DNA from 3 places in the Devosia sp. FJ2-5-3 genome. Region 3 is predicted to be linked to each of the others. Evidence: riboswitches for the same ligand, from Rfam matches in the RefSeq annotation. Region 3 holds a riboswitch; each other region holds the start of a gene.
What was found. A riboswitch is a leader RNA that binds a small molecule or an ion and turns the genes downstream of it on or off. The one in region 3 is predicted to bind cobalamin.
Positions count from the first base shown of each region.

Region 1: linked by a shared signal. The riboswitch ahead of N0P34_RS16525 (CbtB-domain containing protein) and the one ahead of N0P34_RS11970 ((2Fe-2S) ferredoxin domain-containing protein) in region 3 are both predicted to bind cobalamin.
Region 2: linked by a shared signal. The riboswitch ahead of N0P34_RS14980 (ABC transporter ATP-binding protein) and the one ahead of N0P34_RS11970 ((2Fe-2S) ferredoxin domain-containing protein) in region 3 are both predicted to bind cobalamin.

Region 1 is NZ_CP104007.1:3,427,465-3,437,956, reverse strand. It holds gene N0P34_RS16565 (GFA family protein) at 1-364, shown strand, start outside; gene N0P34_RS16560 (Fur family transcriptional regulator) at 369-782, opposite strand; gene N0P34_RS16555 (metal ABC transporter permease) at 772-1,590, opposite strand; gene N0P34_RS16550 (metal ABC transporter ATP-binding protein) at 1,779-2,594, opposite strand; gene N0P34_RS16545 (zinc ABC transporter substrate-binding protein) at 2,809-3,822, shown strand; gene N0P34_RS16540 (DMT family protein) at 3,844-4,200, opposite strand; gene N0P34_RS16535 (DUF2164 domain-containing protein) at 4,272-4,523, opposite strand; gene N0P34_RS16530 (hypothetical protein) at 4,628-5,278, shown strand; cobalamin riboswitch at 5,299-5,516, shown strand; gene N0P34_RS16525 (CbtB-domain containing protein) at 5,538-5,720, shown strand; gene N0P34_RS16520 (CbtA family protein) at 5,752-6,486, shown strand; gene cobW (cobalamin biosynthesis protein CobW) at 6,483-7,541, shown strand; gene N0P34_RS16510 (alkylphosphonate utilization protein) at 7,657-7,875, shown strand; gene cobN (cobaltochelatase subunit CobN) at 7,875-10,492, shown strand, end outside.
Region 2 is NZ_CP104007.1:3,102,571-3,113,062, reverse strand. It holds gene N0P34_RS14995 (heme-binding beta-barrel domain-containing protein) at 1-437, shown strand, start outside; gene N0P34_RS14990 (sugar transferase) at 441-1,196, opposite strand; gene N0P34_RS14985 (polysaccharide biosynthesis tyrosine autokinase) at 1,494-3,644, shown strand; cobalamin riboswitch at 3,724-3,938, shown strand; gene N0P34_RS14980 (ABC transporter ATP-binding protein) at 4,044-4,886, shown strand; gene N0P34_RS14975 (ABC transporter substrate-binding protein) at 4,886-5,830, shown strand; gene N0P34_RS14970 (iron ABC transporter permease) at 5,868-6,926, shown strand; gene N0P34_RS14965 (enolase C-terminal domain-like protein) at 7,130-8,311, shown strand; gene N0P34_RS14960 (enolase C-terminal domain-like protein) at 8,322-9,506, shown strand; gene N0P34_RS14955 (ABC transporter substrate-binding protein) at 9,559-10,492, shown strand, end outside.
Region 3 is NZ_CP104007.1:2,467,122-2,477,613, forward strand. It holds gene N0P34_RS11960 (hypothetical protein) at 1-3,796, shown strand, start outside; gene N0P34_RS11965 (PASTA domain-containing protein) at 3,793-6,888, shown strand; gene N0P34_RS11970 ((2Fe-2S) ferredoxin domain-containing protein) at 7,052-7,807, opposite strand; cobalamin riboswitch at 7,906-8,110, opposite strand; gene nrdF (class 1b ribonucleoside-diphosphate reductase subunit beta) at 8,166-9,140, opposite strand; gene nrdE (class 1b ribonucleoside-diphosphate reductase subunit alpha) at 9,155-10,492, opposite strand, start outside.

The sequences.
Region 1 (10,492 bases), 960 kb from region 3:
AAGATCCGGCGGTTGCCTATGCGGCGCCGTGCGCTATCAGGTGCGCGGCGCGCCTTTCAAATCCGGCCTCTGCCATTGCGCCGATTGCCGCAAGATCACTGGCTCATCCTTCCTCGCCTTCGCCGATTGGCGCCCGGGCCAGTTCGCCCAAACGGGCGAATATTCGACCTATGACGGCCGGTGCTTCTGCCCGCGCTGCGGTTCGCGCGTCTTCAGCTTCGGCGAAGACCAGGTCGAGATCTATCTCGGCAGTCTCGACGATGCGCCCACCGACATTGTTCCGCAATTCGAGGGCTGGTGCATAAGGCGCGAGCCATGGCTGCCCATCCTTCCTGGCATGCCCATGTATCCCCGCGATCCGTAAAACCTTACGCGGCCTGCTTGCACTCGGCGCAGCGGCCGCGGATTTCCATCGTCGTGCGTTCGACGAGAAAACCGGTGCCGTTCGCCCATTCGCCCAGCCGCCCTTCGATGATTGGATCGGCAAATTCGTCGACCTTTCCGCAGCCGCTGCAGATGGCGAAGGCGATCAGCCCCTTGCGGTGACAATGTTCATCGGCGCAGGCCACGAAGGCATTGATCGATTCCAGCCGATGGGCGAGACCGCGATCGACCAGCTTGTCGAGCGCTCGATAGACCTGCAGCGGCGCTCGCAATCCGTCTTCCCGCAGCCGATCGAGAATGTCATAGGCGCTCAGCGGCCCGTTGGAGCGGTTGAGCGTGCCCAGCACCAGTTCCTGGTTGCGCGTCAGATCGGTCGGCATCTCGTGGCTATGCGCCATGGCGTTCCCTCCTGCCAAAGAGACGATCGACAGGGACCGTCAGGGAAACAAGAAAAATCAGCAAGGCCGCGACCACGATCGAGGGCCCGGAGGCGCTGTCCCAGGTGCGCGAGCCGAAGAGCCCGGCCACCACAGCGGCCACGCCCAGCACGGCCGCCACGATCGCCATCATTTCCGGCGTGGTGCTCAGCCGGCGCGCTGTCGCAGCGGGAATGATCAGCAGCGACGTGATCAGCATAACGCCCACGAGCTTCATGGCAATGGCGATGACACTTGCCATCAGCAGCATCAGGATGATGCGGCTGACATCGGGGCGCAGGCCTTCGGCTTCGGCCAGTTCGGGGCTCACCGTCGCCGCCAGCAGGGGCCGCCAGTTGAGCCACAGCATGGCCAATATCGCCGCGCCGCCACCATAGATTATGGCGATGTCCTCCACGGACACGGCCAGGATGTCACCGAAGAGGAACCCCATCAGATCGATGCGCACGCTGGTCAAAAGTCCCACCAGCACCAGCCCCACAGCCAGCGAGGAATGGCTCAGAATGCCCAGCAGCGCGTCGGTCGAGAGATTGTTCTGCCGCTGCAGCAGCAGCAGCGCGCCGGCCACCATCGCTGCTACGGCAAACACCCCCAGCGTCATGTTGATCGATAGGAGGATCGAAATGGCCACGCCCAGCAGCGCCGAATGGGCCATCGTGTCCCCGAAATAGGCCATGCGCCGCCAGATGACGAAGCAGCCGAGCGGCCCCGTCACCGTCGCCAGCCCCACGCCCGCAATCAGCGCCCGCGAAAAGAAATCACCGAACATGGGATACCCCCTCCCGAGCTGCGCTAAGCCTGCGGCTAAGCTCCGCTTGCCCTCCCCTCAAGGGGGAGGGTGATTTGGTGGATACGGCACGACCTTGCCACGAACTGGCGCTCACCCTCCCCCTTGAGGGGAGGGTAGCAAAGCTAGGCCCTTTGGGCCTTAGCGACGCTCGGGAGGGGGTAATCACGTCACTTGGCATGGCTGTGCCCCTCATGCTCATGATGATGGTGCGCATGCTCATGCCCCACCTCGGCCCCCACCACGCATCCGTCGTCGTGATGCTCATGGTCGTGGTGATGTTCGTAAATCGCCAGTGCCGACGCCGCGCGTGCCCCGAAGAGCCGCAGATAGGCCGGATCCCGCTTGACCGTGCTGGGGGTTCCCCGGCAGCACACATGGCCATTGAGGCAGATCACAGTGTCGGTTTCCGCCATCACCACATGCAGATCATGGCTGATCATCAATATCCCCGCGCCCGTCGTGTCGCGGATTTCGCGGATCAGCTGATAGAGCGCCACTTCACCGGAAAAATCGACGCCCTGCACCGGCTCGTCCAGCACCAGCAAATCCGGCTTGCGGATCATCGCCCGGGCGAAGAGGACGCGCTGGAATTCTCCTCCCGAAAGCTCCTGCACCGCCGCCTTGCGCAGCCGCCTTGCCCCGACCGCCTCGAGCGCCGCCTCGATGGCGTCCTGGCCGAATGTCCCGGTCAGCGTCATCAGCCGCTCGACGGTCAGCGGAAGCGTCCAGTCGATGGCCAGCTTTTGCGGCACATATCCGATGGTGAGCCCGGCCTTGCGCTCGACCTTGCCCATGCTCGGCCGCAGCACACCCGTCACCATCTTGGCGGTCGTCGACTTCCCCGAGCCGTTGGGCCCGATCAGCGTCACGATCTCGCCACGCGCGATGGAAAGATCAACCCCTTCCACGAGCACGCGCCCGCCGCTGCGCACGCCGGCACCGCGGAGGGAGATCAGGGTTTCGCGCTGCGCAACTGCGTTCATCTTGCCTCGGTCGGTCTGCGTTGCCATCCGCGTCCGCGCTCCGGTGAGAGCGCAAGGGGCAGGGGGCAGCCGCCAGAATTGGTGAGGATCCAGGCAAATGCAGCACGCGCATTTTTTGCCGGAGCCTCTCTTGACGCTCGTAAATACGTTATAGCATAACACCGCGGCAAGCGTAATAACATAACATATCACATCATCCTTAAGAGGCCAGACGATGCACAAGACCGCCTTTCCCCTCGCCGCCGCCGCGATTCTGCTGCTGAGCAGCACGACATTGGCGGCTCCCAGCGTGGTCGCATCGACCAAGCCGGTCCATTCCCTCGTCGCCTCCGTCATGGGGGACGCGGGCACCCCCACCCTGCTGGTCAAAGGCTCGGCTTCTCCCCACGACTATGCCCTGCGCCCCTCCGATGCCGCCGCGCTGGAGAGTGCCGATCTTGTGTTCTGGACCGGGCCTGGCTTCGAGATGTTCCTGTCTGACGCGCTCAAGACCCTTTCCACCGGGGCCGAGATCGTGACGCTCTCTGAAACCGAGGGCCTGTCGCTCTTGCCCATGCGTGAAGGCGGAGCCTTCGAAGCGCACGCCCATGATCACGAGGCCCACGATCACAGCGATGATCATCGCCACGAGGGGGCCCACGACCATGAAGATCATGAAGATCATGATCACGCCCACGAGCACGAGCACGCCCACGAGCACCATGCTCCAGAGGGCCAAGCCGATATGCATTTCTGGCTTGATCCGGAAAATGCGGTCCTCATGGTCTCCCGCATCGAGCAAGTCCTGGTCGCAGCCGACCCCGAAAACGCTGCTGCCTACGCCGCCAATGCCGAGACGACGCGCGCCGACCTCTCAGCCCTCGAGGCCGAGATCGCTGCAATCCTCGATCCGGTAGGTACCAAACCCTTCATCGTCTTCCACGACGCCTACCAATATTTCGAGGCGCGCTTCGGCCTGAGCCTGGCCGGCACGGTCACCGTCTCACCTGAGGCCATGCCCGGCGCCAGCCGCATCGACGAATTGCGCGCCAAGGTTTCCGAACTCGGCGCCACCTGCGTCTTTGCCGAGCCAAATTTCCAGCCGGCCATCGTCAACACCATCGTCGAGGGGACTGACGCACGGGTCGGCACGCTCGACCCCGAGGCGAGCGCCCTCAGCGAAGGTCCCGGCCTCTACGCCGAGCTCCTCCGCGGCCTCGCCACCAGCATAGCCGAGTGCCTCAACTAATCAGGCCGGGGAACGGGGTCGCTACTTCAGCGGCCCCTTGAAAATGAAGAAGGCGCCAAGCGCGATCAGCCCGAACCCGATCCCGTGGTTCCACGTCAGTTTTTCGCCGAGATAGAACACCGCAAAGAGCACGAAGACCGAGAGGGAAATCACCTCCTGGATGGTCTTGAGCTCTGCCCCCGAATAGACGCCATAGCCGATCCGGTTGGCCGGCACCGCCAGCCAATATTCGAAAAACGCAATGCCCCAGCTGATCAGCACCACCACCCACAGCGTCGCGCCGGGGAATTTGAGGTGCCCATACCAGGCAAAGGTCATGAACAGATTGGACGCAATCAGCAGCCCGATCGGGGCCAGCGTGGCAATATTGAAGCCCAAGGCTTCCTCCTCAAGACGAGACAGCCTGCTTTAGCTGCGAAGTTCAATCGGCGGAAGTGGGTGCTTTCTGCTCAGCGCGCCTTGGTTGGCTGCTCGAGCGAAAAGATATCGTCGCTGACGTCGTCGATCTTCTTGCGCACCAGTGCCTGCGCGTCGTGCAGGCCGCGATTGTAGTAATAAGCGCCCATCTTGTCGGCGAAGAACTGCATCAGCATCTCGGCGGGAATGGCGCCGATCGACTGGTCGAGCTCGACACGAAAATAGTCCTGGATTTCGGCGACGATGGCCTTGGTTTCGTCGCGGTCGAATTTGATCGGCTTCATCGCAAAATCCTTCTTTTCAGCCAGCCTTTCATACGCTGAGTCGGAGATTGCGGGCCGTCTTTGCTTGCGACACAATGGCCGCATCCAGGGGGAGATTGATCATTATGCCTGTCCGCATCGGACTTTTGGCGCTGAGCGCCGTTCTCATTGCCGTCCTGCCCTCTGCCGCCAAGGACAAGGTAGAATCCGCTCCGGCCGAGCAATTCCTCTGCGAAGGCCTTTTTGGTGCCGACACCACCGAGGCGCGTCTCCGCGCGCATTTTGGCGCCGACAATGTGGTCACCGGCACCATCTATGGCCCGGAAGGCATTGAGATGCTCGGCACGACCATTTATCCCGACGACCCCGCGCGCAAGATGGAAATCCTATGGGCCGATGAGGAAAACCTCGCTTTTCCCAACAACATCGACCTTTCGCCCAGCCACATCGCTCCGGGCGGGGTTCAGGTGGGCATGAGCATAGACGACGTGGAAGCTCTCAATGGCCAGTCGTTCAAGCTGGGCGGCTTCTGGTGGGATTATGGCGGCTATGCCTGGATCGAAGCCGGCAATCTCCTTGAGCGGGATCCCCTTTGCCATGTCAGCTATCGCTTCTCGCCCGCCGATGACTATCCCGAAACCATCGACACCACTTCGGTTGCAGGTGACACCACCCTTGATTCCGACCTGCCGCTGCTCGACGAGATCGGCACGCGCGTCACCAATGTCAGCGTCGGTTATCCCTGGCCCGATCACATAGCCCTGCCTGAATATTGACCCCGCGCCCTCCAAGGGCGTACAGGTGATCCCGTGACGGTTCCCCGCGTGCAAGGGCACAAGGGGATCAAAAGGGAACACGGTGCGGCGTACCCATAAGGGACCAATTCCGTGGCTGCCCCCGCAACTGTAAGCGGTGCGCCCCCTCATTTCGCCACTGGTGCCCGCGGGCACCGGGAAGGCGAGGGGGCTTTATCCACCGCCAGCCAGGAGACCTGCCGACACACGCCGATCAATCCTGCGCACGGAGGGTGCCTGCATGACCACGACCACTGTTTCCTCTTCCCCGTCTTCTCTCTCGCTGTCCCAGCGCCTCATGGCCGGGCTTCTCGCCCTGTTCCTGGGTATGACGCTCCTGGTTGGCACCGGCTTTGCCGGCGATTATCGCCTGCACAATGGTGCTCACGACACGCGTCACGCCATGGGCTTCCCCTGCCACTAAGGCGGGCGCTACCAAGCTTCAGAGAGAAAAAATGTTCCGCAATCTGTTTTTCGCTGCGCTTGTCGCAGCGCTTTGTGCTGGCCTCGTCACGTCCGCATTCCAGGCCTGGCGCGTCACCCCGCTGATCTTTGCCGCCGAGGCGTTCGAGGGCGGCGAAGTAGATCATCATCACGAGGAAGAGGCCGGCGACGCGACCGCAGCAGCTGTTCCGGCCCATTCACACGACGAAGATGAGTGGATGCCCCAGGACGGCTTCGAGCGCACCGCCTATACTGTCCTCGCCAATTTCCTCATGGCCGCCGGCTATGCGCTGATCATCGGCGCGGTTTCGGTCGTCTTCAACCTGCCCATCACATTCGCCAATGGCGTCCTCTGGGGGCTGGGTGGCTTTGCCGCCTTTACCCTCGCGCCCGCTCTCGGCCTGCCGCCCGGCATGCCGGGCATGCCCGTTGCCGACACGCTTGCCCGTCAGCTCTGGTGGGCCGGCGCGGCCATCTCGACCGGCGCGGCGCTGGTGCTTGCGGCAAAAATCCGCGCGCCCTGGGCGCTGGCCGTCGCAGTCGCGCTGATCATCCTGCCCCATCTCATTCAGGCGCCGGTCGCGCCCGATGAGCCCACGAGCGTTCCCCCGCGCATGACGGCCGAATTCGTCTCCGCCGTCATCTTCAACGGCGCCCTGTTCTGGGTGGCCCTCGGCCTCGCCTTCGGCCGCATCAATGATTATCTCGCCGCTCGCGTCGGCGTTCGCACTGGAGCCCTCGCATGACCACCAAGATCCCCACCACTGTCATTACCGGCTTTCTCGGTGCCGGCAAGACCACGCTTGTGCGCCACATGCTGGCCCATGCCCCCAAGGGCAAGCGCATCGCGCTGATCATCAATGAGTTCGGCGATCTCGGTGTCGACAAGGATATCCTCGCCGGTTGCGGCGACGAGACCTGCCGCGAAGAGGATATGGTCGAGCTTTCCAACGGCTGCATCTGCTGCACCGTGGCCGATGAGTTCATTCCCACCATGCAGGCCCTCCTGGCCCGCCCCGACAAGTTCGATCACATCATCATCGAAACCTCGGGCCTCGCTCTGCCGCAGCCGCTGATCCGCGCCTTCAACTGGCCCGAGATCAAGGCCCAGGTCACCATTGATGGCGTCGTCACCGTCGCCGACGCGGCCGCGCTTGCCGAGGGCCGTTTCGCCTCCGACGAAGCCGCCGTCGATGCCCAGCGCCGCCAGGACGAAATGCTCGATCACGAAACCCCGCTGGGCGAACTCTTCGAAGATCAGCTCTCGGCCGCCGACATGATCATCATCAACAAGACTGATCTTGTTGATCCCGCAATGCTCGAAAAGGTGGAAGCCAATATCCGCGCCGAGCTGCGCCCCGGCGTCGGTATCGTCCGCGCCGCCAATGGCCATGTCGACATCACCGCGCTGCTCGGCATGGGCATGGGCTCGGAAGACGACATCGCCAACCGCCCCAGCCATCACGAGCTTGAGCACGGCGGGGAGACCCACGAGCACGACGATTTCGACAGCTTCTCGATCCACCTGCCCGCCATCGAGGGCAAGGACCAGCTGCTCGCCATCATCGCCGACACGATCAAGGCCCACGATGTGCTGCGCCTCAAAGGCTTTGCCGCTGTTCCCGGCGCCGCCGCGCGTCTGGCCATCCAGGCCGTCGGCCCCCGCGTTACGGCCTATTTCGACCGCCCGTGGAAGGCTGACGAAACCCGCCAGACCAGCCTCGTCGTCATCGGCGAAAGCCCGCTCGATCGCGCCGCGATCACCCAGAGCCTCCAGCGCGCCGCCGCTCTCGCGGCCTAGTCACGGACGCTCATGTTCATCGTCTCCCTCCCCCTAGTGGGGAGGGATCAAGGGTGGGGGTCTTTGGGACTTTCACCAAACCTGCAGTCTACGCGCTCGGTTGAAGGACCAAAAAATGACCGAAATCACCCGTGATTCCAACGGCAACGAGCTCAATGATGGCGATGCGGTCACCCTCATCAAGGATCTCAAAGTCAAGGGCACCTCTGTCGTTCTCAAGCGCGGCACATTGGTCAAGAACATCCGCCTCACCGGCGACACCGCCGAAATCGAGTGCAATGCCGAAAAGGTAAAGGGACTGGTCCTGCGCACCGAGTTCCTCAAGAAGGCCTGATGCACCTCCTCTCCGCCCAGGCCGGCGCCATCCAGCAGGAAGGCGAGGCCATCGACCTCGCCCAGCGCCCCGGCGCGCTGATCTTCGCCAGCGCTGCCGACAGCGAGTTGGCCATGCTCGCCGCCGCCGCCGACCGGGCAGGGGAAGACCAACTCCGCCTCGCCAACACGCTGCGCCTCGCCAATAATCTCTCCGTCGACATGTGGCTGGACAAGACAGTCGCCCATGCCCGCCTCGTCGTCCTCCGCCTCATCGGCGGCGTCGCCTATTTCCAATATGGCGTCGACGAAATCACCGCCCTCTGCGCCAACCGCAAAATCCCGCTCGTCCTCCTGCCGGGCGATGCCAATCCCGACCCCATTCTGCAGTCCCGCTCGACCATTCCCCCCGACGACTGGCTGGCCCTCCACCACCTCTTCGTCGCCGGCGGCCCCGACAATTCCGACGCAATCCTTGCGGCGCTTTCGTTTCTGTCGGAGCAGCCTCGATCTCACTCCCTCCCCCTCGAGGGGAGGGTTGGGGTGGGGGGCGGTGCTGACACAGGGCTGGCGGCGCCGCAACCCTTCCCCCGCTTCGGCCTCTGGCACCCCAAAACCGGCATGACCGACGAAGTGGGCCTGCGCTCCATCCACGTCCACCGGCCGCACTCCCTCCCCCCCGCGGGGAGGGCTGGGGTGGGGGGCGTTCTCGCGGAGCACATCGGCCCGAGTTACACCCCCATCCTTTTCTACCGCGCCGCCCTCGAAGGTGCCGGCACCGCCACGCTCGAAGCCCTGATCGCCGAGCTTGAAGCCCAGGGTCTCGCCCCCGTGCCGCTACTGGTCTCCTCACTCAAGGAAGCCGCCTGCGTCCGCTTCGTCCAGAATGCTCTGGCTGCCTTTCCGCCGTCCGTCATCCTCAACCTCACCGCCTTCGCGTTGGGCATCGCTGATCTCGACGACAAATCAAACCCCTTCGCCGGCACCGATGCCCCTGTCATCCAGCTCATCCAGTCCGGCCGCTCCGAGGCGCAATGGCAGGCCGATAATCTCGGCCTCTCGTCAAAGGACATGGCGATGTATCTCGTCATGCCCGAAGTCGATGGCCGCATCGGTGGCTTGCTCGTCGGCCATAAGGCCGACGCTGTCTGGCACGAGCGCACCCAGTGCCCGCTTACCGCCTACGCCCCTGATCATTCGGGCATCGCCCGCGCCGTCACCCTCGCGAAAAACTGGGCCATCCTCCGCGCCACCAGCCGCGAAAACCGCCGCATCGCCATCGTCCTCGCCAACTACCCCATCCGCGACGGGCGCCTCGCCAACGGCGTCGGCTACGACGCCCCCGAAAGCACCGTGCGTATGCTCGCCGAACTCGAGCGCGCCGGCTACGATCTCTCGGCTCCGTCCCCTTCTCCCCTCGAGGGAGAAGGTGCCCGAAGGGTCACCGAATTCGCATCCGAATTCGGTTGGGATGAGGGGGCCTTCCCCTCCACCTCAGCCGACCTCATAAATCTCCTCCAGTCCGGCCCCACCAACGCCAGTCCCCAGCGCGGCACTTCCGCCGCCATCCTCCCGCTCGCGCGCTATGCCGAACTCTTCGCCGCGCTCCCCGAAGAAACCCGCGAGGCCGTCACCACCCGTTGGGGCGATCCCGCGACCGATCCCTTCATTCGCGAAAATGCCTTCCATCTTCCGGCGCACCGTTTCGGCAATATCGTGCTCCTGCTCCAGCCTGCGCGCGGCTACCAGCTCGACGAGACCGAGAGCTATCACGATCCGGCGCTGGTCCCGCCCCACGCCTATATCGCCGCCTATCTTTGGCTCCGCCACGAATTCGGCGCCCATGCCCTGGTGCACAATGGCAAACATGGCACGCTCGAATGGCTGCCCGGCAAGGCCACGGCGCTCGACGCCGATTGCTATCCCGACGCGCTCTGGGGCCAGCTGCCCCATCTTTATCCCTTCATCGTCAACGATCCCGGCGAGGGCACCCAGGCCAAGCGCCGCACCGGTGCGGTCATCATCGACCACCTCGTACCCCCGCTCACCCGCGCCGAAACCTATGGTCCCTTAAAAGACCTCGAAGCGCTGCTCGATGAATATTACGCCGCCTCCGGCATGGATCGCCGCCGTCTGGCCGATCTCAAAAGCCGCATTCTCGACTTCACCCGCGACAGCCGCCTCGACACCGATATCGGACTGCCCGAGGACGAGACCGAGGCCCTGATCAAGATCGACAACTTCCTCTGCGACCTCAAGGAAGCCCAGATCCGCGATGGCCTGCACATCTTTGGCCAGTCGCCAGCGGGCGATCTCCAGCGCGATCTCGCCGTCGCCCTTGCCCGCATTCCCCGCGGCGAAAGCCCCTCCGAAAACTCCCTCATCCGCGCCCTCGCCGACGACCTCAAACTCGGCGTCGATCCACTGACGGCTGAACTCGGTGCGCCCTGGACGGGCCCCCAGCTGCCTCCACGAACACCGCTCGGCACCTCCCCCCTTGAGGAGGAGGCTGGGAGGGGGGTAAATCCCCGCACCATCGGTGACATCCTCGAGTACCTCGAAGCCCTCGCCGCCGAGCTCATTACCGGCACCCGAACCTGTCCCCCCGAGTGGACCGCCACCAACGCCGTCCTCGACAC
Region 2 (10,492 bases), 640 kb from region 3:
TCGAACTGGCGCTGCTCAGCAATTATATCGGCCAGTGGCGCGGCGAGGGAGCTCTGGTCGGCGGCGACAAGCCGGAAGCGTTCCGGTGCCGCCTCAACGTCGCCAAGGGCAATCAGCAGCGCATCAACTACACCGGGCGCTGCACCCTGGTGGACACCACGCTCTCGATCAGCGGCACGATCGCCTATAACGATTCCACCCGCCGCTATGAGGCCGCGATGAGCTCCAATGCGGGCTTTACCGGCATGGCGATCGGCCAGAATCGCGGCAAGTCGATCAGCTTCGACCTCAGCGAAAACCAGCGCGACCGTGGCGGCAGCGATGTCCGCATCGGGTCCAACATCGTGCTGGCCGACAACAACATAGTGGTCAATTTCGAGGTCGAGTTTAACAATTCCGGCGACGTCCTCACCGCCAAGGTGCCCTTCGCCCGCTAGACCTCAATTGGGCCATTGCCTGAGCGCCGCGAGGACATGGAACACTGTCCTCGCCATGATTTTCAGGTCGAACCCGATCGAAAACCGCTGCAGATAGACGAGGTCGTGATCAAGGCGCGCCTCGGCTTCCTGCTGCGTCCTGACCGGTCCATTGAGGCCATTGCACTGCGCCCATCCCGTCAACCCCGGCACCATCTCGGTGCGACGGTCATAGAGCGGAACCAGGCTGCCATAGTCCTGCCCGTCGACAATCATGTGTGGCACATGCGGGCGCGGGCCGACCAGCGACATGTCTCCGCGCAGGATATTGACCAGCTGCGGCAATTCATCCAGCCGACTTGCCCTCATGAAACTGCCCAGCGGTAGAAGCCTGGCATCCTCTCGCCCGAATATTGTGCGGCCGGTGGGGTCGTTATATTGAGCGCGGACAGTTCTGAATTTGTAGATGACAAAGAATTTTCCGTGGAGGCCCAGGCGCTCCTGGCGGAATATTGGCTGGCCGCCGTCAACCGCACTGATCCAGAGGACCGCAAGAACAAGCACTGGACTGAAAACGATCAGTCCCAGGACTGCGCCGGCCACATCGACGATCCTCTTGAGAAAAAGTGTGCGGTGGCGTGTGTGCCCCGTTGCTCGCGATGGATTAGGAGTGGCGCGCGGATCTGTCGAGAGTTGGGAGGTGTCCTGTGCCCTTCCCAGTGCCGATCCACCGACGCCGAGCCTGTGGCTCGACGCATCCAAGGGTGTACTCGCGCTCATAACTCGCCCCGGGCCCAATGTGATTAACACTTAGTTAACCACTTGTTCTGGGCCCCCGCCAGAGCTTTCAGACTATATTTATTTCGTCCCGGCAGTCGTTCTGACCGAAAATATGGGTCAGTACTTGTGTCTTAGTCGCAATGAGGGTGGTGTGTTTATGGGGATTTTGTTCCTCCCATGTAACGCGCCGCAGAAAAATATCATGACAATCAGGCATGTAGCTGCTGCGCCTGATTTTTCTTGTCCAATTGGATTTCATAATATTAAATGCATGAGGAACGTCGTGTCGGGGTTCTCATGGATGATCACGAAATTGATCTTCGCTATTTTGTAGCACTGCTCAAAAGACAAGCGCGCATCATCGCTCTGTCACTGTGCATGTGCTTGCTGGCCGGCCTGTTTGTTGGCCTCTCCTCTCCGCCGGAATATTCGGCCACGGCGCTGATCAGGGTCGATCCCGTTCAGAACGAATTGCTTCTGATCGAGGCGCCGCGCACGAACACCATCGCCATGGACAACCCCCGAATTGCCAGCGAGGTGGAGATCATGCGGTCCGCGCCCACATTCGTCAGGGTTATCGAAAGCGGCAAGCTCGACCTCGGCACGGTTTTCACCGAGCGGCCGGGAATAGCCGATCAGGTTCTCGCCTTCATTGGCTGGGGCCAACCGGAAGGCGCGGGCGAGGACAAACGCCAGTCAGATCACCTGCTGCGATTGCAGGAAGCGGTCGACATTCAGAGACGGGGCGAAACCTACATCATCGCCGTCACTGCGAAGGCCGAAACTCCTGAGGGCGCCGCACTGCTCGCCAACACTATCGTTGAGGCCTATATCGAACTCCAAAAGGAAACCAAGACGGCCACCCTTGTTGCCGCGGTCGAAACCTTGTCGCCCCAGGTTGCCAGCGCGTCTGCCGCGCTTGTGGCCCGGCGCGAGGCGATCAGTGCGTTTCTCGACGAAAACCTCTCACTCTTCGCCGCCCTGCCTGGCAATGAAGCATTGTCCGATCAGGTCAGCGTGCATGGGCAATCAGTGAATGCCGCCCGCGATCTGCGCGCCAGGATTACACGGGCGTCGCTGGAACTCGAGCAGTGGGATCTGGCGGGGCTGGCCCAAACCCTTGGCTCTGAAGTCACCGATGCCCTGGTTCGAGAGCGCAATGAATTGCTGTCCCGCGCCGCGCTGGTCCCGTTGGCCGGCGCGCAGTCTTTCGCGCTGGAGCAGGAGTTGAGCAATCTCAAGAGCCATAGTGAGGATGCCGTACGCTACGAGATTTCGCTGTTGCGGGTCCAGCTCCTGGCGCTCGAGGCGCAAATTGCGGCATTGCGCGATCAGATGTTGAAAAATCTGGACGAAGAGGCGCTCCCACAGGACGTCCAGACGCGCCTCCAGCAAATGCAGCGCTATAGCGATCTGTCGCATCGGCAATATGATCAATTGCTCGCCCGCCTCGAGGAATTGCGTCTCCAGGTCGACCTTCAGCAGGCCGATAGCCGTGTCGTCGCGGCGGCAACCCTGCCGCTCCATTCGTCCTCACGTGGCCTCCCGTTCATTATGTCCCTTGCCGCCCTTCTCGGTACCGGCCTCGGCGTGGGCGCGGCGATGTTCCGTGAAAACTATGTTGGCGGCGTCGTATCCCAGGAGCAGTTGGCGTTTTTGACTGGGAAAGAGGTGGAAACGTCCATTCCGGCGATAAGTCGATCCCGTTCCCGCAACGAGCTGGCCACATCGAGCTTGGCCGATGCGGTCATCAACACGCCTCTTTCCAGCTTTGCCGAAAGCATGCGGCGGCTCAGGCTGGGTGTCGATTTGCGTCTTCCGGCCCGAAATCCTGGGCGCGGTGGGGGCAGGGGAAGGGTCATCCTCGTCAGCTCTGCCGTGGCCGGGGAGGGCAAGACAACCACCGCCCTCGGTCTCGCGCGCACCTATGGCCTGTCCGGCCAGCGAGTGTTGCTGATCGATGGCGATCTGCGCCGCCCATCCCTGTTCATCCATTTGAATGCTGCCCCTGTGGCCGGGCTCGTCGATTATCTGACAGGCAAGCTGGCGCCCGAACGTTTTCCATCGGCAATCAAGACCGATCCGCTCAGCTCCGTGTCGGCGGTCGTCAATACCCAACCCAGTTCGGGGCCGACCGAACATCTTATCGTTGCTGAGGGTTTCCGCAGCTTGGTCTCGGCGGCGCGGGACACATTCGATGTCATCATCATCGACACACCGCCACTGACCGAGGTGGTGGACGGGGCCTATTTGATGCAGTGCGCAGACGCGGCCATCCTGCTCACGCGCTATGCCTCGACGCGCCAGCGCGACGTGCTGCGCGCACTCAGCGTGCTTGAAAATGCCCGGCCAGACATGCCGCCCGTTCTTCTCGCCATGACGCAGCATCCCGAAAGATCGGTCGTCATCAACGATCGCTACGTTTCACATTACGTCATTGTGCAATGATCCGACGGCGAGCTTTGCGCTACGCCATTGATCGGTCAGCGGCGTGCCTTTGTGCTTGACGGAGTGCACGCTGATCAATAGTTCCTCAACTGTCGTAGGTTCCCCCGCGGTGAATAGCCAACGGGGATTAAAAGGGAACACGGTGCGACGTATCCATCAGGACGCAATACCGTGGCTGCCCCCGCAACTGTAGACGGCGAGTTCTTCCGAATAAGCCACTGACCCTTGGGTCGGGAAGGTCGGAAGCGCGTTGACCCGTGAGCCAGGAGACCTGCCATCGACGCTCCTTTCAACCCGGCCGGGGTGTGCCGCGGGGAATGATGATGGCGCTTGAAGTCTATTTGAAAAAGCTCGACCTGATTCTGCCCGCATTGCGTCCCGCATATGCGGAGCAAGACGATGAGCCACGCCGCCTTTAACGCGCGACTGGAGCAATTTGGCCAGTTTCGCCGGCCTGTCCGCCCGGCAGCCTTGCACGTCGAAGGCCTCTGCTGGGGCCCCAAGGGGCATGGCGGTCTTGTCACCGACATCTCTTTCGAGCTCGCCCCCGGACGGATGCTGGCGATTGTCGGGCCCAATGGGGCCGGAAAATCCTCGCTCCTGCGCTGCCTCTACCGCTATCACCGCCCCACCTCCGGTTTGGTGCGGCTCGATGGTGAGGATATCTGGTCCATTCCGCCCCGCGATTATGCACGGCGCATAGCAACCGTGCTGCAGGAGCCGGCGGTCGATTTCGGTCTCTCCGTCGCCGAGATCGTCGAACTCGGTCTCACCCCTCATCTCGGGCGCTTTGCCAGGCCCGATTTCAGTCGGGTTGTCGACGCGCTGGCGCTGATGGGCCTCTCCGATTTTGCCTCCCGCGATTTCGCGACGCTTTCGGGCGGCGAAAAACAGCGGGTGATGATTGCCCGCGCCCTGTTGCAGGACCCGGATCTGCTCATCCTCGACGAACCGACCAATCACCTCGACATCCGCCATCAGCTCGAAGTGCTCGAGCTCTTGTCGCGGCTTGGTATCACCGTCGTCGTCTCCCTCCACGATCTCGCACTGGCCTCGTCCCATGCCGACACCGTTCTGGTGCTCGATCACGGTCGCCAGGTGCAATTGGGCGCGCCGACCGAGGCGCTGACCCCTCAATCGGTCAACCAGACCTTCGCGGTGGGTGTGGCTATCGACACCCATCCGGTGACCGGCCGCCCCCGATTTTCCTTCCACCTCGACGATGACAACGAGAACACATGATGAAACGCGCCTCCACCCTCATTGCACCGCTTCTGCTCGCCGCCACTGCGGCATCGGTCGCGGCCCATCCCGTCACCGTGACCAGCTGCGATCGCGAGGTCACCTTCGATGCCCCGCCATCGCGGGCCATTTCCAACGACGTCAATCTCACCGAGATGATGCTGGCCCTGGGGCTGTCCGATCGCATGGTCGGCTATACCGGCGTGTCCGAATGGAAGACGCTGGACGAGACCCTGCGTGCCAATGTCGATCAATTGCCGGAACTCTCCCCCGACTATCCGACGCGTGAAGTGCTGCTCGGCGCCGACGCCGACTTCTACTTCGCCGGCTGGAATTACGGGATGCGCGTTGGCGGCGAAGTCACGCCCCAATCGCTCGCCTCGTTCGGCATCGCCGTCTACGAGCTTACCGAGAGCTGCATCCACGTCATGAAGCGGCCCAAATCCTCTATCGAGGACATGTATGCCGATCTGCTCAATCTCGGCCTGATCTTTGGCGTCGAGGACAAGGCCGAAGCTTTGGTCGAGGGCTATCGCCAGGAATTGGCCGATTTCAGCGCCAATCTGTCCCATGGCGAGGCGCCTGGCGTCTTTATCTACGACTCCGGCGAGAACAAGCCCTTTACGGCTGGCCGCTACGCCATGCCCACCGCCCTGGTCGAGGCAGCCGGGGGCGTCAACATCATGGACGACGTGGAATCGAGCTGGGTCGAAATCGGCTGGGAAGCCGTCATTGAGCGCAATCCGGAGATCGTGGTCATCGTCAATTATGGCGAAGTGTCAGCGGATCAGAAGATCGCCTTCATGAAGGACAATCCCGCCTTCAAGGATATTCCGGCCGTCCGCAACGATCGTTTCGTTGTCCTTGAATATGTCGAGGCCACGCCGGGACCGCGCAATATCGCGGCCATAAAGCGGCTTGCCGCCGAATTCAACGCCAACTGAGAGAAGGGCCGGTCCCAGGCGGCCGGCCCGCTTCGTCATGTCCCATCACCATCTCGTCGCCGGCCCCCGGCATGCCATATTGCACCAGCTTCCGCTCATCCTGGCGGCGCTGGCTTTCCTGCTGGTCGCAACCATGGTGGCCGCGGTCAGCCTCGGCTCGGTGGCCATTCCGCCCGAGACGGTGTGGGGCGTTATTGCCAACCATCTCTTCCCGGGCAGCGTCGAGGTTACCTGGTCGGGTGGCCGGGACAATATTGTCTGGGAAGTGCGCCTGCCGCGCGTGATCCTCGGCGCGACCATCGGTGCCAGCCTGGCTCTCGTCGGTGCGGCGCTGCAGGCCATCACCCGCAATCAACTGGCCGATCCGCACCTTCTGGGCATTTCCTCCGGAGCAGCGCTGGGTGCCGTTATCGTCCTGCTGCACACCGGCATGTTCCTGGGCCTGGCCACCGTGCCGCTCTTCGCCTTCGGCGGGGCGCTCCTCACCACGGCCCTCGTGGTCTTCGTTGCCAATTTTTCCGACGCCACCGATGCCAGCCGCCTGGTGTTGACCGGCGTTGCCATTTCTTTCGTCGTCACCTCGCTCGGAAGCCTGGGCATATTCTTGGGGGATCCGCGGGCGGCCCACACCGTCATCTTCTGGATGCTGGGTGGATTGGGCCTCTCCCAATGGGCCCAGCTGCCATACCCGCTTTTAGCATTGCTGTGCTGCGGATGTTACCTTCTGGCTAACGCCAGGCACCTCAATGCTATGACTTTGGGCGATGAGTCGGCGACCACGCTCGGCATTCCGGTCCGCCGTTTTCGCATGGTCGTCTTCGTCGTCTGCGCCCTTCTTACCGGCGCCGCCGTTGCTTTCGCTGGCGTCATCTCCTTCGTTGGCCTCATGATTCCGCACATCGTGCGGCTGGTCGTCGGTGGCGATTATCGCCGGGTGCTTCCACTCTCGGCCCTTGTCGGCGCAATCTTCCTCGTCCTCGCCGACATCGCCGCCCGCACCATCATTCCGCCTCAGGACATCCCCATCGGCGTCATCACCGGCCTTGTCGGCGGCGTGTTCTTCGTCGCCCTGACCCGAAAACGCAAACCCCGCTAACGGTTTGCGATAGTTACCCCCGCCACCGCCCCGCAGGCTAAAATGTGGGGCGGTTGAATAGTCCTGCTCCACGCCAATGGGCGAAAATTCTATCCGCCCAACGCCTGGAGGCGGCGACCCTCATTACAGTTTGACAGCACGAAAAAACTGCTTCTATATCCTTCCAACAATAATCCTATAGGATACACGGGAGGATATCGGATATGGTGGAGGCGGCCTCACGCGACGTTGCGGCATCGAAGGCGACTGAGATCAGTCGCATCGATCTGCGTCTCTTTAGCTACCCGATGGATGGGGTAGGGCCCGGAGGCATCGACCTTCCGGGGGCCAAGGGGAGCCGAGCACGCCTCGCGGTCCGCATTGAAACCAAGGACGGTGCCGTTGGCGCCTATGTGGGCGGACAGGCCAATTCTCTCGCCCAGGCCGCCACCTGCGCTAAGGCCGTGATTGGCAAGGATTGTTTTGCCAGGGAGCAGGCCTACGAAGACATCCGCCGCCACCTTCGCAAGGAAGACCGGATGGGCGCTGGTGTCATCGATTGCGCGTTGTGGGATCTGGCGGGCCAGCGGCTCGGAGTATCGGTGGCCCAATTGCTCGGCGGCGCGCGCCGTTCGGTCAAGGCCTATGCATCCACCTGGTTCGGTGGCGATGGCGGTGGCCTGGCGACACCCGAAGCCTACGCTGACTTTGCCGAAGAATGCTACGCGATGGGGTATCGCGCCTTCAAGATGCACGGCTGGTCGGATGGCGGCATCGAGAAGGATATCGGCGCCGTTCTCGCCCTGGGCAGACGCGTTGGTGGCCGCATGGCGCTGATGCACGATAGCGCCTGCAGCTTCAAGACTTTCGCCGATGCCCTGGCGGTCGGTCGAGCCTGCGACGAGGCGGGTTTCTACTGGTACGAAGACCCGTACAGCGATGGCGGGCTCTCGGCCCATGCTCATCGCCGACTGCGCGAGCTGATCAAGACGCCGATCCTCCTGGGCGAACATGTCCGAGGGCTGGAATCCCTGGCGACACTGGTTCTGGCCGATGGCACCGATTTCGTGCGCGCCGATCCCGATTTCGACATGGGCATTACCGGCACGATGAAGATCGCCCATTTCGCCGAGGCCTTGGGGCTCGACGTGGAGCTGCACGCGCCTGGCCCAGCGCATCGGCACTGCATGGCGGCGATCCGCAACACCAATTTCTACGAGCTTTCAATGGTGGGGCCGTCGCGCGGCAATTTCAACGCGCCGGTCTATACCTGCGGCTATTCCGACGCCCTCGACGACGTGAGCGCCGACGGCACTTTCCCTGTCCCGGAGGGTCCCGGACTTGGTGTGACTTATGACTGGGCGGCCATCGAGAAGATGACCACCCAGCATGTGACCATTCAGTAAGGGGGCGGCGATGGCGCATCAATTCAACGACAGCAGCCGCGGGTCAGCGATCAAGAAGGTCGAACTGTTCCTGTTCAAGCAGGACGTGGTCAATGCCGCATTCGACGTCAATCCGGGCGGCATAGATATGCCGGGCGTCCGCACTACGCGCACCCGTCTGGGGGTGGCGGTGGAAACCGTCGACGGGTCGCGCGGTGAATATATTGGCGGTCGATCGGACACCTATTTGCACGCCAAATTCCTCGCCAAGTGGATCCTTGGCATGGACGCCTTCGGCCGCGAGCAGATTTATGAGATCGCGCGCCGCTATCTGCGCAAGGAAGACCGCATCGGCGCCTGCCAGATCGACAATGCCCTCTGGGATCTGGCGGGAAAAAGATCCGGCGCCTCTGTAACGCAGATGCTCGGAGGCAAGCCGCGGCGACTGCCCGCTTATGCCTCGACCTGGTTTGCCGGGCCCGGTGGGGGGCTGGCAAGCCCTGGCGCTTTCGCCGATTTTGCCGATGAGTGCTACGACCTCGGATACCGGGCGTTCAAGATGCACGGCTGGACCGATGGGGGCATCGACAACGATATCGGCGCCATTCTGGCTCTGGGCAAGCGTGTCGGCGGCCGCATGGCGCTGATGCATGACAGCGCGTGCCATCTCAAGACCTTTGGCGACGCCGTGCTGGTGGGCAAGGCCTGCGATGAAGCAGGGTTCTTCTGGTACGAAGACCCCTATAGCGACGGCGGCCTTGCCGGCCACGCCCATCGCCGCCTGCGCGAAATGATCAGGACGCCGATCCTGCTGGGCGAGCACGTCCGTGGCGTCGAGGCCATGGCAAATCTGGTCCTGCTCGATGGCACTGATTTTGTACGGGCCGACCCTGATCTCGACATCGGCATCACCGGTACGATGAAGATCGCGCATTTCGCCGAGGCAATGGGTCTCGATGTGGAACTTCATGGCAATGGCCCGGCGCACCGGCACTGCATGGCGGCAATCCGCAACACCAATTTCTACGAACTGGCGATGGTCGGCCCATCAAGAGGCCAGGCCGCCAATTCCATCTACGCCTCGGACTATTCCGACACGCTCGATGCCGTGGGTGCGGATGGGTGTTTCGCCGTGCCGGAGGGACCGGGGCTCGGCGTCGAATACGATTGGGATTTCGTGAAGAAAAACCTGGTCGATCACATCGTCATTCAATGAGCCCGTAGAGGAGGAGACTACGACCATGAGAATCTGGGGAAGAAAACTATTGTTGGCGACTGCCGCCGCCGTCGCCATGACCACCACGGCGATGACCGGCCTGTCGCTCGCGCAGGAAACGCTCAATGTCCGCCTCGGTGCGCGCGATATTGGCTCACTCGATCCCGCGCTCACCAAGACCGGCGATGACGAAACCGTTGCATTGCAGGTGTTTAATTCTCTGGTGGCGCCACCGCGTGGCACGCTGGACCTCACGCTCGAAAACCTTCAGCCGCAACTGGCCGAGCGGTGGGAAATCTCTGAAGATCGCACGGAATGGACCTTCTATCTCCGGCCCGGCGTCAAATGGCACAAGGGCTATGGCGAAGTGTCGGCGGAGGACGTCAAGTTCTCCTATGAACGACAGATGGATCCCGCCCTCGGCGGCGTTCACGGTGCCAGCTTCAAGGATATCAAGTCCATCGAGGTCATCGACCCCCTGACGGTGAAGTTCGTCCTGCACGGCGCCAATGCCTTTTTCCACGGCCAGGCGCTCACACCCGGATTTGGACGGTTCATCGTTCCCAAGAAGGCCGTTGAAGAACTGGGAGACAAGTTCGGGTTTGCCCCGGTCGGGAGCGGCGCGTTTGAATTTGCAGAATATCGCCCGCAAGACCGGGTGATCCTCAAGGCCTTTGATGATTATTTCCTCGGCCGCCCGCCGATGGACGAACTCCATCTGCGCTACATTCCGGATAATAATGCTGGCACGATCGCCTTTATTGCTGGCGAACTTGATACCACCGGCGGCGACCGCACACCCGAATGGGTGGCCTCGATCCAGTCAGCAGTGCCTGACGCCAAGATCATCACCCTGCAGCCTGGCTCTCTGCAATTCCTGCACTTCAACATGAAGGTCAAGCCGCTGGACGACGTTCGGGTGCGCCAGGCCATTGCCTATGCAATTGACCAGAGTGTGTGGAGCGAAGTCTTTGGCGTTCTGAGTG
Region 3 (10,492 bases):
GTTCAGCCTTGATCTCAGCGATCCCGGCACATTCGAAATTCCGGGTCCGCTGGGTGAATTCCTGCAGCCGGATGCCGCCCGCGTGGCGCGCGACAATCCACTGGTCTTCGAGGTGGACCTCGTCACCAAATTGGACCTCGGCGTTGTGAAAATCGACAAGGCTAGCCTGCGCGTACCGCTGATGGGCGACATGGTGCCCACCCTGACGGGGCTGGGCGCCAATCTCGACCTGGGCCTGATCAGCGGCGGGGGATATCTGCGCGTGCGCCCGCAGGCGATATCGGGCGGGTTCGACCTCTCCGTGGGCGATCCGCTGGGCGTTCGTGTGCAGGCCGACCTGGATATCGAGACGGGCGCGGCGGTCTCGCTGCTGCTCAACCTGGAGGTTGAATGGCCGGTGCCCATCCCGCTGCTCAATTCGGGCTTCGGCCTGTTCGGCATATTGGGGCTGCTTGGGGTCAACCGCCGCCGGGACATGCGTGAGAGCAAGACAGCACTGGACTGGCTGGTACGTGCAGAAGGCAAGCCCAGACGTGGTAAGTGGACGAGCGAACTCGACGCATGGAGCTTTGGCGTGGGGGCCGTAATCGGGACGCTGGAGGGCGGCTTCCTGTTGCATGCAAGGGGCATGCTGATGATCGAGCTGCCGGGACCGCGCATTCTGCTGCTGATGAAGGCGGACATGCTCAGTCTGAGGCCAGGGACCCAGGACGAGGGCGACGACATGGGCACGCTCACAGCGGTCATCGAGATCACCGGGCAATCCATCACTCTGGGCATCATCGCCGACTACTCAATGCCATTCCTGCTCGACGTTCAGGTGCCCGCCGAGGCTCTCTTCAATTTCAAAGACCTAAGCGACTGGCATTTCGACCTGGGGTCGGTCATCGAAGATCGCTATGTGTCCATCCGCTTCATGAGCACCATCAGGGCCGACGGCTATCTGATGTTCCATGGCAAAGGGATAGTCAAAAAGCCTTTGCTAGACCTGCCGGGCATGGCCGTGGCGGCGGGGGTGCGGGCAGCCCTGACCTGGGGACCCGAGGAGATCGGCCTGTATATCCGCGTCACGGTCGAAGCCAATATCGGCATCAGTTTCAACCCCATGATGCTGGTGGGGCAGTTTTCCCTGGAGGGCGAACTGCACCTGTTCATCGTCAGCATCGGTGCCAGCGCGTTGGCACAGGTGCGGATCAGCGACGACACTTTCTATGTTCGCGCAGCCATTTCCGGTTCGGTCGATTTCTTCTTCTTCGAGCTGAGCGCTACGGTCACCCTGGAGCTTGGCACGAAGCCGGCCCCGCCCGAGGCGGGTTCGCTGTTCCGGGCGTTATCGCTGCATGCCCGCAGCCATGCGCTTCTGCCCGGATCGGGGGCCACCAGCAGTATCGACGGAAGCCTGGGCACGGCGCTGGCCGAGGGTGTCGAAGGCGCCCTGCCCGTGGTGGCGATCGACGCCATTCCCGTGCTGCAACTGGAAATGCCCGCCGTCGTCGCCAAAGGCACCACCTTTTCGGGCGTCGCAATCAACAGCCTTTTGCCTCAAGGCGGCCACGTGCAGCGCGGCGAACGCCTGTATTCCTATGTGCTCACAGGTGTCAGCCTCGAGGCGACCGGACATGCCAACCCGTTGCAGGAAGGCGACGTCACGGTGACATGGTGGGATAGCCGCAACCTAAGCGACCCGGGCAATGACGAAGCGGTGCAATTGGCCCTGCTCTCGGCGGTGCCCACGCCCACGCCCAGCGCCGCCCTGCGCAGCGAGACCCATACCGAACAAATTCGCCGCCGGTGGGGGGAGGTCTGTGCCGAGGTCGCCCCGCCCACGGGTGTGCTGTGGACCTTTGCCGGGCAGGCGGCGCGCACGTCGTCGACCGGTTGGACGCTGCAGGGCCAGCCCATGCTGGCCCCCCCGGGCACCCTGCGCTCCGAACCCCCGCCGACCGAACTCAGGGTCACCGAGTGCTGGCGCAGCCACGGAGCGGCGGACAGCCTGGTCGACGTATTGCCGGCACGCATTGTGGCGGCCACGGGACTGGCCGGCCGGCTGCTGCTGGCACCAAAGACGGGCGCCACGCTGCAGCCGCGTCCGCAGCGGGCCGACTCGGGCTTCGAGCGCTTGGTGGCGCAGGTCGAATTCATCGAGCTGGAGGGACTGGCCGATGGCATCAGGCTGGATGCCGGCGGGCTGCGTCACGTGCGTGGCCTCGTGGTCGTGCCCTGGGAAAGCGGGCGTCTGGTGCTGCGCCGGCGCGATACGGACGGCAACCGCATGGACGCCGACGATATCGATCTGGCGGCGCATTGGCGGCCGATCGGCAAGATCAACGACCTGCCCGCCGACTGGCAGAATGCGCAATCAGGCTGGCAGGACCTCACCCAGGCGGCCCTCGACGCGTGGTTCGGCAGTTTCGCCGGACCGTTGATGGAAGCGCCGCTCTTCCTGTTCGATATAGAGGGGCTGGACGGGGCGGTAACGATCGAGATCGGGCGCGTGGAGGTGCCGGACTGGCAGGCATCGCGCTGGGGCCTGCTAGCGGTCGAGGTACTGACTGAGGCCGAATTCAAGCGCCACAACTTTGACACCCAGCGGCGCGACGAGACCATCGCGGTGATAGACGGCATGCTGACGGGTGTCGATGGCGCCCGCGCCCTGTTGCATCCCCGAGCCGATTATAGGCTTTCGACCACCTACACGGTGGCGGTTGCCGATCTCGACGAGTCCGGCGCCTTCGTCTGGGGCGCCCCCCAGGAGAGGCATCAGACGTTCCTGTTCCGCACCGATGCGCTTCCGCCCCAACACCTGGAAACTCTGGTTATGGCGACCATGCCCATGGCCGATGAACAGGCGGTGTTCTACCGGGATCCGGTCACGGTGGTATTTTCCACCGCCGAAACGCGCAAGCTCTTCCAAAGTTACGGACGGCCATTGGTGGTGCGTACCCGTGCAGCGTCGGGCCGGCACCCGGTTGCAACGGACGGGTTCGACCCCGCGGACATGGCGATTTCGGGGCTGCTGACCCCGCCACGCGCCCTGCCCTATCTTGCCCTGACGCCCTTCGAGGCGGCGCTGGAAGAGGTGCTGGCCGACCAGCCATGCGTCAATTTCTCCCACCGCAGCGCGCGGCATGAGGCCGTTACGGTCAAGCTGGCCTTCGAGAAGGACACCAATTACGTCTTCGAGCTCGACACCGAGCCGCCCCGCGAGGACGCCAATGAGCCGATGTTGCGTCGCAATTTCAGCACCTCGCACTATCCCGACGCCGAGGCTTTCGCCCACGATATTGGCGCCAAGGCAGCCCGCCATCGCTATTGCGGGGCGACGGCCGCATTGGCCGCCTTGCCGCCCGTGCTCAGCGACCTTGCCTTCGAACGCATGCTACGCGAGATCGGCTGGGGCGACCTGGCTCGGCCGAAAAAGCCGCTGCTGACGGTGATCTGGACAGGTCCTGCCGGCACCCCTTCCCAACCGGTAGCCGCGCTGGTGGAAACCACAGAGCCGCATTGGCGCAGCCGGCTGGTGCCCCAGGTGACACCCAATGGATTGGGCACCCTTTCAAGCCTGCCCTGGCTGGAACTGGAACAACAGGCCGGCGGCTCGATCGTGACGGGCCTGTCTCGCTGCGCCGATGGCTCTCGCACAATGGTCCTCCTGCGAGAGCAGGCCCGCGGCCAGGAGCTGAGCCTATGCCTGCGGCGCATCCGCCACCCCGTGTTCGATGCCGACGAGCCGACAACGACGCATGTGATCGCGCCGGTGCTACTGAGTGCGCCAGCATGGGAGGCGACATCTTGAGCAGGGTCATCAATGACGGGCCCAATGGCTGGCTCAACCTGCGCGCGGCCCGCCTGTTCTGGCGCGAGGAAGAGGGCCAGCGCGATCCGGAGGCCGGCAATGCCGAGCGCAACGCGACGCAATTGCGGTGGATGACCAATCCCTGCCAGGGCCTCGACCGGCAAGTATTCACCGTGTGGCGGGCGCCGCAGCCCGAGCCAACGATGACCAAGGTGGACGCCGCCAACGACCTCGACTGGGAACCGATCGAATTTGTTGGCCTGCCCGTCGACGACAGATGGGCCAATACCCGCTACCCACTGGACCTGCAGGGGCCAGTCAACGCTCCCGTCTCCCCCTGGGACGCGGCCCTGATGCGCCTCAGCGCCAATGCACCGCCATCGGGCTGGATGGCGGATGCCGAGCTACCGGCCTGGGAGGAACCACGACCGGACGCTTACCTGAAGAGCCTGGTTGAGGGACGGATTCTGAACGGCATTCGCTCCATGCTGGAGGCCGATCCGCCGCCGAAACATTTCAACTATTCAGAGACTTACGAGGACAATCTACAAAGCCAGTTGATGCCGAAACTCCTGCTCAATGGCGTTGTCGCCGAGCTGGAGGGCGACCGGCCCGCCAGCGGCACGTGGCATCCCTACCGCGTGATGTGCATGAGTGCCTCGGCCGATCCACTGGCGGCGCTGGCCTTCGGTTTCGGGACCGGATTCAACGACGACAACGAATGCATCTACATGGTGACGGTGTTGCGCCGTGACGAGCAGACGGGCGCGGAGATGGAACTGGCCGACGTGGTTCGCCCAACACGGCTATCGACGCACCTGCCGCCGCCCGCTGGACTGAGCGTCACCCGCTCCGGGTTCACCCGACCGCAGGTCACCGACGGCCCGTCGATGGATTCGGTGCGTATTGCCTGGGACCGGGCCATTTCCCCCGAAACCACCCCCTGGTTTAACGAGGAGGCGCCGCAGCCCGTCGCCTACGCTATCGGTCGGGTGGGACCGACGATCGGCTGGCGCAAGCTGTTGCTGACGCGGCGGGAGGCGGATGTGCGCGGCTGGCTCTCCTATGTGCCATCGGCCGCCTCGGGGGACATCAAGTCCGCGTTCCAGGACCATATCTTGCGCGAAAGCTTCATCGTACCGGAGGAGCCGTTTGCCGATCCAGTCGGCGCGGCCTTCACTTACTATGTCGCCGCACAGGACCTTTATGGGCGCTGGAGCCTGTGGAACCAGGTCGACTACACGACCGATACGGAGACCGCGCGCGCACCTGAACTGGTGTCGTTCACTCAAAGTGATGACGGCGCCATCCAGGTGGTTTTCAGCTGGGATTGGTCGGATCGCAGTCCGGCCTTCATGCAGGTCAACGTGAGCTGGGCCGACGACCCGGACACCATACTGGCCAGCCGCCGGCTTGACTTCAACGGCGCGTCAACGCCCGAGCCGGCCGGCGATGATATCGCCGCCCTGTCGCACGCGCTGAAGCCTGTGAGCTGGGGCGACGGCCAGGACAAGCGGCCGGGCGATCCCGGAACGCGGTTCTACAGCTGGACCGTGCCAGTGGTCGAGACGTTCGGACCGGGGCAGAGCAAGCGCGTCCTGCAGGCCTGGGCATTTGGCCAGAAGCAGATTCATCACATGCGTTTCGCCGACTGGATGATCAGCCCGCCGGGCCCACCGCGCCAGCTCGAACTCTACAACAGCCGCACACCCGGGACCCCGGCCATCGACCCTGTCGAGGCGCCGCTTTGGGCCAGCCTGCCGGACAGCATGGGGATCAGCCATTTCGATCTCAATTGGCATGCGGTCGAGGACGTCGCCGGATATCATGTCTATGAGGCCACGGAGACGGCGCTGCTGAGCGCGCTGAACCTGTCCGGACCGGATATTGCCCAGCCCCTGACCGAGCGTTTGCGCCTGTTGCGCGGCCGGGAGATCCAGAACCATCGGACCAGCTTCCGGCGCATTACGACCACGCCGCTGGCCGAGCCGCGCATGACCGTTCACCTGCCGCGGGGGTCGAGGGTCATGCACTTTTTCGCTATCACCGCGGAAACTGAAAATCATATGGCGTCGCACTGGCCGGCACAGAGCGATCAATTCGCCGCCGTCGCGGTGCCGCGTCTGGATATTCCTGAGCCGCCGTCCCTGTCGGTGTCGCTGATGGAAGGGGCCGTGCAACAGGCCAGGATTAGGGTTGAGTTGGCCACGGGTGGCGCCGGGCGCGTCGAGCTCTTTCGCGTCCGCAGTGTTTCGGCGGCAGCCGATATCGACAGCATGGGTCCAGTTCTGCAGGCGACGAATGCGGTGGATGGGATAGCCGAGTTCGTTGACGGCGCGATCGCGCCCGACTGGAGCCCCTATTACTACCGGGCGCAGGTCTGGTCTCAGCGGGATGACCAGCGTGGCATTGTGGAGGCTCGCTCGTCCTCCTCGCCCATGGTGTCTGTGCTGGTGCCCCCGCCGCCGCTGGCCGCACCAAGCGATCTTGTCGGCAACCAGGCGTTTTCGGTGGCCACTGCGTCACTTGTCAGTTGGCGGACGGAGGCGCCCAGGCGGAACACGCCGCTGGGACCCTTCAAGACGGTGCTCGAGATACGCGATAGTGACGCGACCGTGAGACGCTTGCGACTGGTTCAGGGCTTGCCCGACATCCCCGTATTGGACACTGCCGCGCTGCCGGAACCGGGGCTAGCGGGAGCGCCAACGATCTTCCAGCTCTCCTGGGGCGGCTCCAATCAGTATTTCGCCTGGGTCGAGCGCGATGCCGGTGCATCCTTCCACATGACGGCCAGAACTATCGATCCAAGGGGGATGATCGCCAGCGCAACGCTCGAGGTGCCGCCGCTTGCGCCAGATGCGGAATTCGTGACCGTGCCGGCCTGGAGCACCAAGGAAGAGGTCGAACAGGGCGACGATATGGGTGCCGTCATCTTCAGTGCCGAGAGCCTGGGATTGCGGGTAACGATGATATTCGACCAGGAACGGCCGGGATTTTTCAACGAGCAGGTGATTTCCATTTCCCCACCTCCCGGCAGCGTCGTGACGGCGGGGAGCCAGGTTACAGTAGTGATTAACCTGTCCCAACGCTGAAGCACGGCCCGCCACCGCAACGCGTTCCCGCGCGGCTTCCCCTCTTTAAGCCGTTGGCGGCATGAACCAGATACCGTCATATCCCAGTCGATCCATCCGCGATCAGAGATCGAGCCCGTGCCGGCGGTCGAGTTGCTTTGACCCTCTTGTTAAGCCCGCAATGTCAATTCTCGTCAGAGAGCTCCTGCGTCTCGCGGACCGAGTTGGCAGTATGGATCAGCAGGTCGGGGACGGTTTCCCCGTCCACCAGCACATCGCCGACAAAACGCGCGACACTCTCGGCATCATGGAGGCGGTACCACTCTCCGCGGGGATAGACGGCGACCATCGGGCCCTGATTACACGGATAGAGACAGCCCGTGCGAGCAGTGAGGCATCTGTCAGAGATGCCCTGCCGCGCGATTTCGCCTTTCAACTGCAAGAGCAGCGAAGCGGCGTCGCGGAAATGACATCGAGCCCCCGTGCACACCAGCAAGTGATGTGTGAAATCGGGAGGATTTTGCCAGCCAGGCTTACCCAATGCCGGCTTGGCCTGTGACGCCGGTCGAGCATTTTTGGCACTCGCTTCGACGATGCCGACCAGAGCGCTCACGCCAGCTGCAGATGCAGCGACGTCGTCTCCGATCGACACGGTCGCCCCTTCGGGAGCGTCATGCTTTTGCCAATGCGACAGTGCGCCGGAGAGCCAGACCGAAAGCGCCTCGGACCATGGCAAGCCAAGCGGTTGCACGAGGATCTTGAGGTGTCCGGCCTCACAAAGCTCCAGCATGGCCTCTGGCAGGCTCTGACCTTCGCCGTCGATACGGATGAGTGCCGACGCGCAGGTCGTTGCTGATGCGGTATCGGCACGAAGTTGAGCGAGTTTTCGTTTGCTCAGGCTCTGAGCGGAAATGACGTATAGAATGGCATCAGGTGACACGAAGCTGGCATTCCCCAAGTGGGGACGCAAAGACATATCGATGTCTGCGAAACGTTCGCATGGTCATGTCTGGCCCCTACCGGAACACCTCGTCCGACTTCATGGTATCTCGCTTTGGCAGGTCTCCTGGCTGACGGCTCAAACGCGATAGCAGCCTTCCCACCCTGAGGCAGTGGCATGTGCGATCGCTCGCCGCTTACAGTTGCGAGGGCAGCCACGGGATCGGCCCCTGATGGGTAATCCTCACCGTGTTCCCTTTTAATCCGCGCTCAATCTGGCGGAACCGAAGCATGAGTTAGATGGCATGTTGAGCATGATGGCGCAAGCAGCGAGAGCAGCGCCATCATGCGGAGCGGCATCAGAAATCCCAGTCTTCATCCTCGGTGGCGATCGCCTTGCCGATGACATAGCTGGAACCAGAGCCGGAGAAGAAGTCGTGGTTTTCGTCGGCATTGGGCGACAGCGCCGAGAGAATGGCCGCGTTCACCTTGCAGGCTTCCGGCGGGAACAGGGCTTCGTAGCCGAGATTCATCAGCGCCTTGTTGGCGTTGTAATGAAGGAACTGCTTCACGTCCTCGGAGAGCCCGACGCCATCATAGAGGTCCTCGGTATAGCGGGCCTCGTTGTCGTAGAGTTCGAGCAGGAAATCGAAAGCAAAATCCTTGATCTCCTGGCGACGCTCTTCCGAGACAAGCTCCAGCTGACGCTGGAATTTGTAGCCGATATAATAGCCATGCACGGCCTCGTCCTTGATGATGAGGCGAATGAGGTCGGCAGTGTTGGTCAGCTTGGCGCGGCTCGACCAGTACATCGGCAGGTAGAAGCCGGAATAGAACAGGAAGCTCTCGAGAAACACCGAGGCCACCTTCTTCTTCAGCGGATCGGCGCCGTCATACTGCTCCATAATCAGCTGCGCTTTGCGCTGCAGGAACTCATTTTCCTCCGACCAGCGATAGGCATCGTCGACATCGGGCGTCAGGCACAGCGTCGAGAAGATCGACGAGTAGGAGCGTGCGTGGACAGCTTCCATAAAGGAGATGTTAGACAGCACCGCTTCTTCATGCGGCGTCTGGACGTCGGCCATCAGTCGGATCGCGCCTACCCCATTCTGGATGGTGTCGAGCAAAGTGAGGCCGGTGAAGACGCGGATCGTCAGCTTCTGTTCTTCAGGTGTGAGCGTTCCCCAACTTGGAATGTCGTTGGAGAGAGGCACTTTCTCGGGCAACCAGAAATTGCTGGTCAGCCGGTTCCAGACCTCAAGGTCCTTGTCGTCCTGCACGCGGTTCCAGTTGATGGCGCGAACGCGGCTGAGAGGCTTTACGTGGATATTCATTGCGAAACCTCTGTTCAGAGCGCGCAGGAAACACAGCCCTGCACTTCAGTGCCCTCAAGGGCGAGCTGGCGCAGGCGGATGTAATAAATGGTCTTGATGCCCTTCTTCCAGGCGTAGATCTGCGCCTTGTTGATATCGCGGGTCGTCGCGGTATCGCGGAAGAAGAGGGTCAGCGACAGTCCCTGATCGACATGCTGGGTGGCCGCCGCATAGGTGTCGATGATCTTTTCCGGGCCGATCTCATAGGCGTCCTGGTAGTATTCCAGATTGTCATTGGTCATGAAGGCAGCGGGGTAATAGACGCGGCCGATCTTGCCTTCCTTGCGGATCTCGATCTTGGAGACGATCGGGTGGATCGAGGACGTCGAGTGGTTAATATAGGAGATCGACCCGGTCGGCGGCACCGCCTGCAGGTTCTGGTTGTAAAGGCCGGTCATCATCACCTTGGCCTTGAGGTCTTTCCAGTCTTCCTGGGTCGGAATGTGGATGCCGGCATCCTCGAAAATCTTGGCGATCCTTTCGGTGGCAGGCTTCCATTCCTGGGTGGTGTACTTATCGAAATAGGTGCCATCGGCATATTTCGACTTCTCAAAACCCTTGAAAATCTGCTCCCGCTCCGTGGCGATCAGGTTCGAGGCGCGGATGGCGTGATAGGTCACCGTGTAGAAATACATGTTGGTGAAATCGATGCCTTCGTCCGAACCGTAGAAGATACGCTCACGGGCGAGATAGCCGTGCAAATTCATCGCGCCCAGACCAATGGCGTGGCTATCGGCATTGCCCGCCGCGACCGAGGGCACTGAGGCAATATCGCTCATGTCCGAAACCGCGGTCAGCCCGCGAATGGCCGTCTCGATCGTGTGGCCGAAGTCCGGCGAATCCATCGCTGCGGCAATATTGAGCGAGCCGAGATTGCACGAGATGTCCTTGCCCATCTTCGTGTAGCTCAGGTCGTCGCCGAATTCGCTGGCTTCGCTGACCTGCAGGATCTCCGAGCAGAGGTTGGACATGCTGATGCGGCCGGCGATCGGGTTCGCCTTGTTCACACTGTCCTCGAACATGATGTAGGGATAGCCGCTCTCGAACTGGATCTCGGCGAGGATCTGGAAGAACTCGCGCGCCTTGATCTTCTTCTTCCTGATCCGGCCGTCCTCGACCATTTCCCGGTATTTTTCCGTCACCGAAATCTCGGTCATGGGTACGCCATAGACCTTCTCGATGTCATAGGGCGAGAACAGGTACATATCCTCGTTGTCCCTGGCCAATTCGAAGGTGATGTCGGGGATGACGACGCCCAGAGACAGCGTCTTGATGCGGATCTTCTCGTCGGCGTTTTCGCGCTTGGTGTCGAG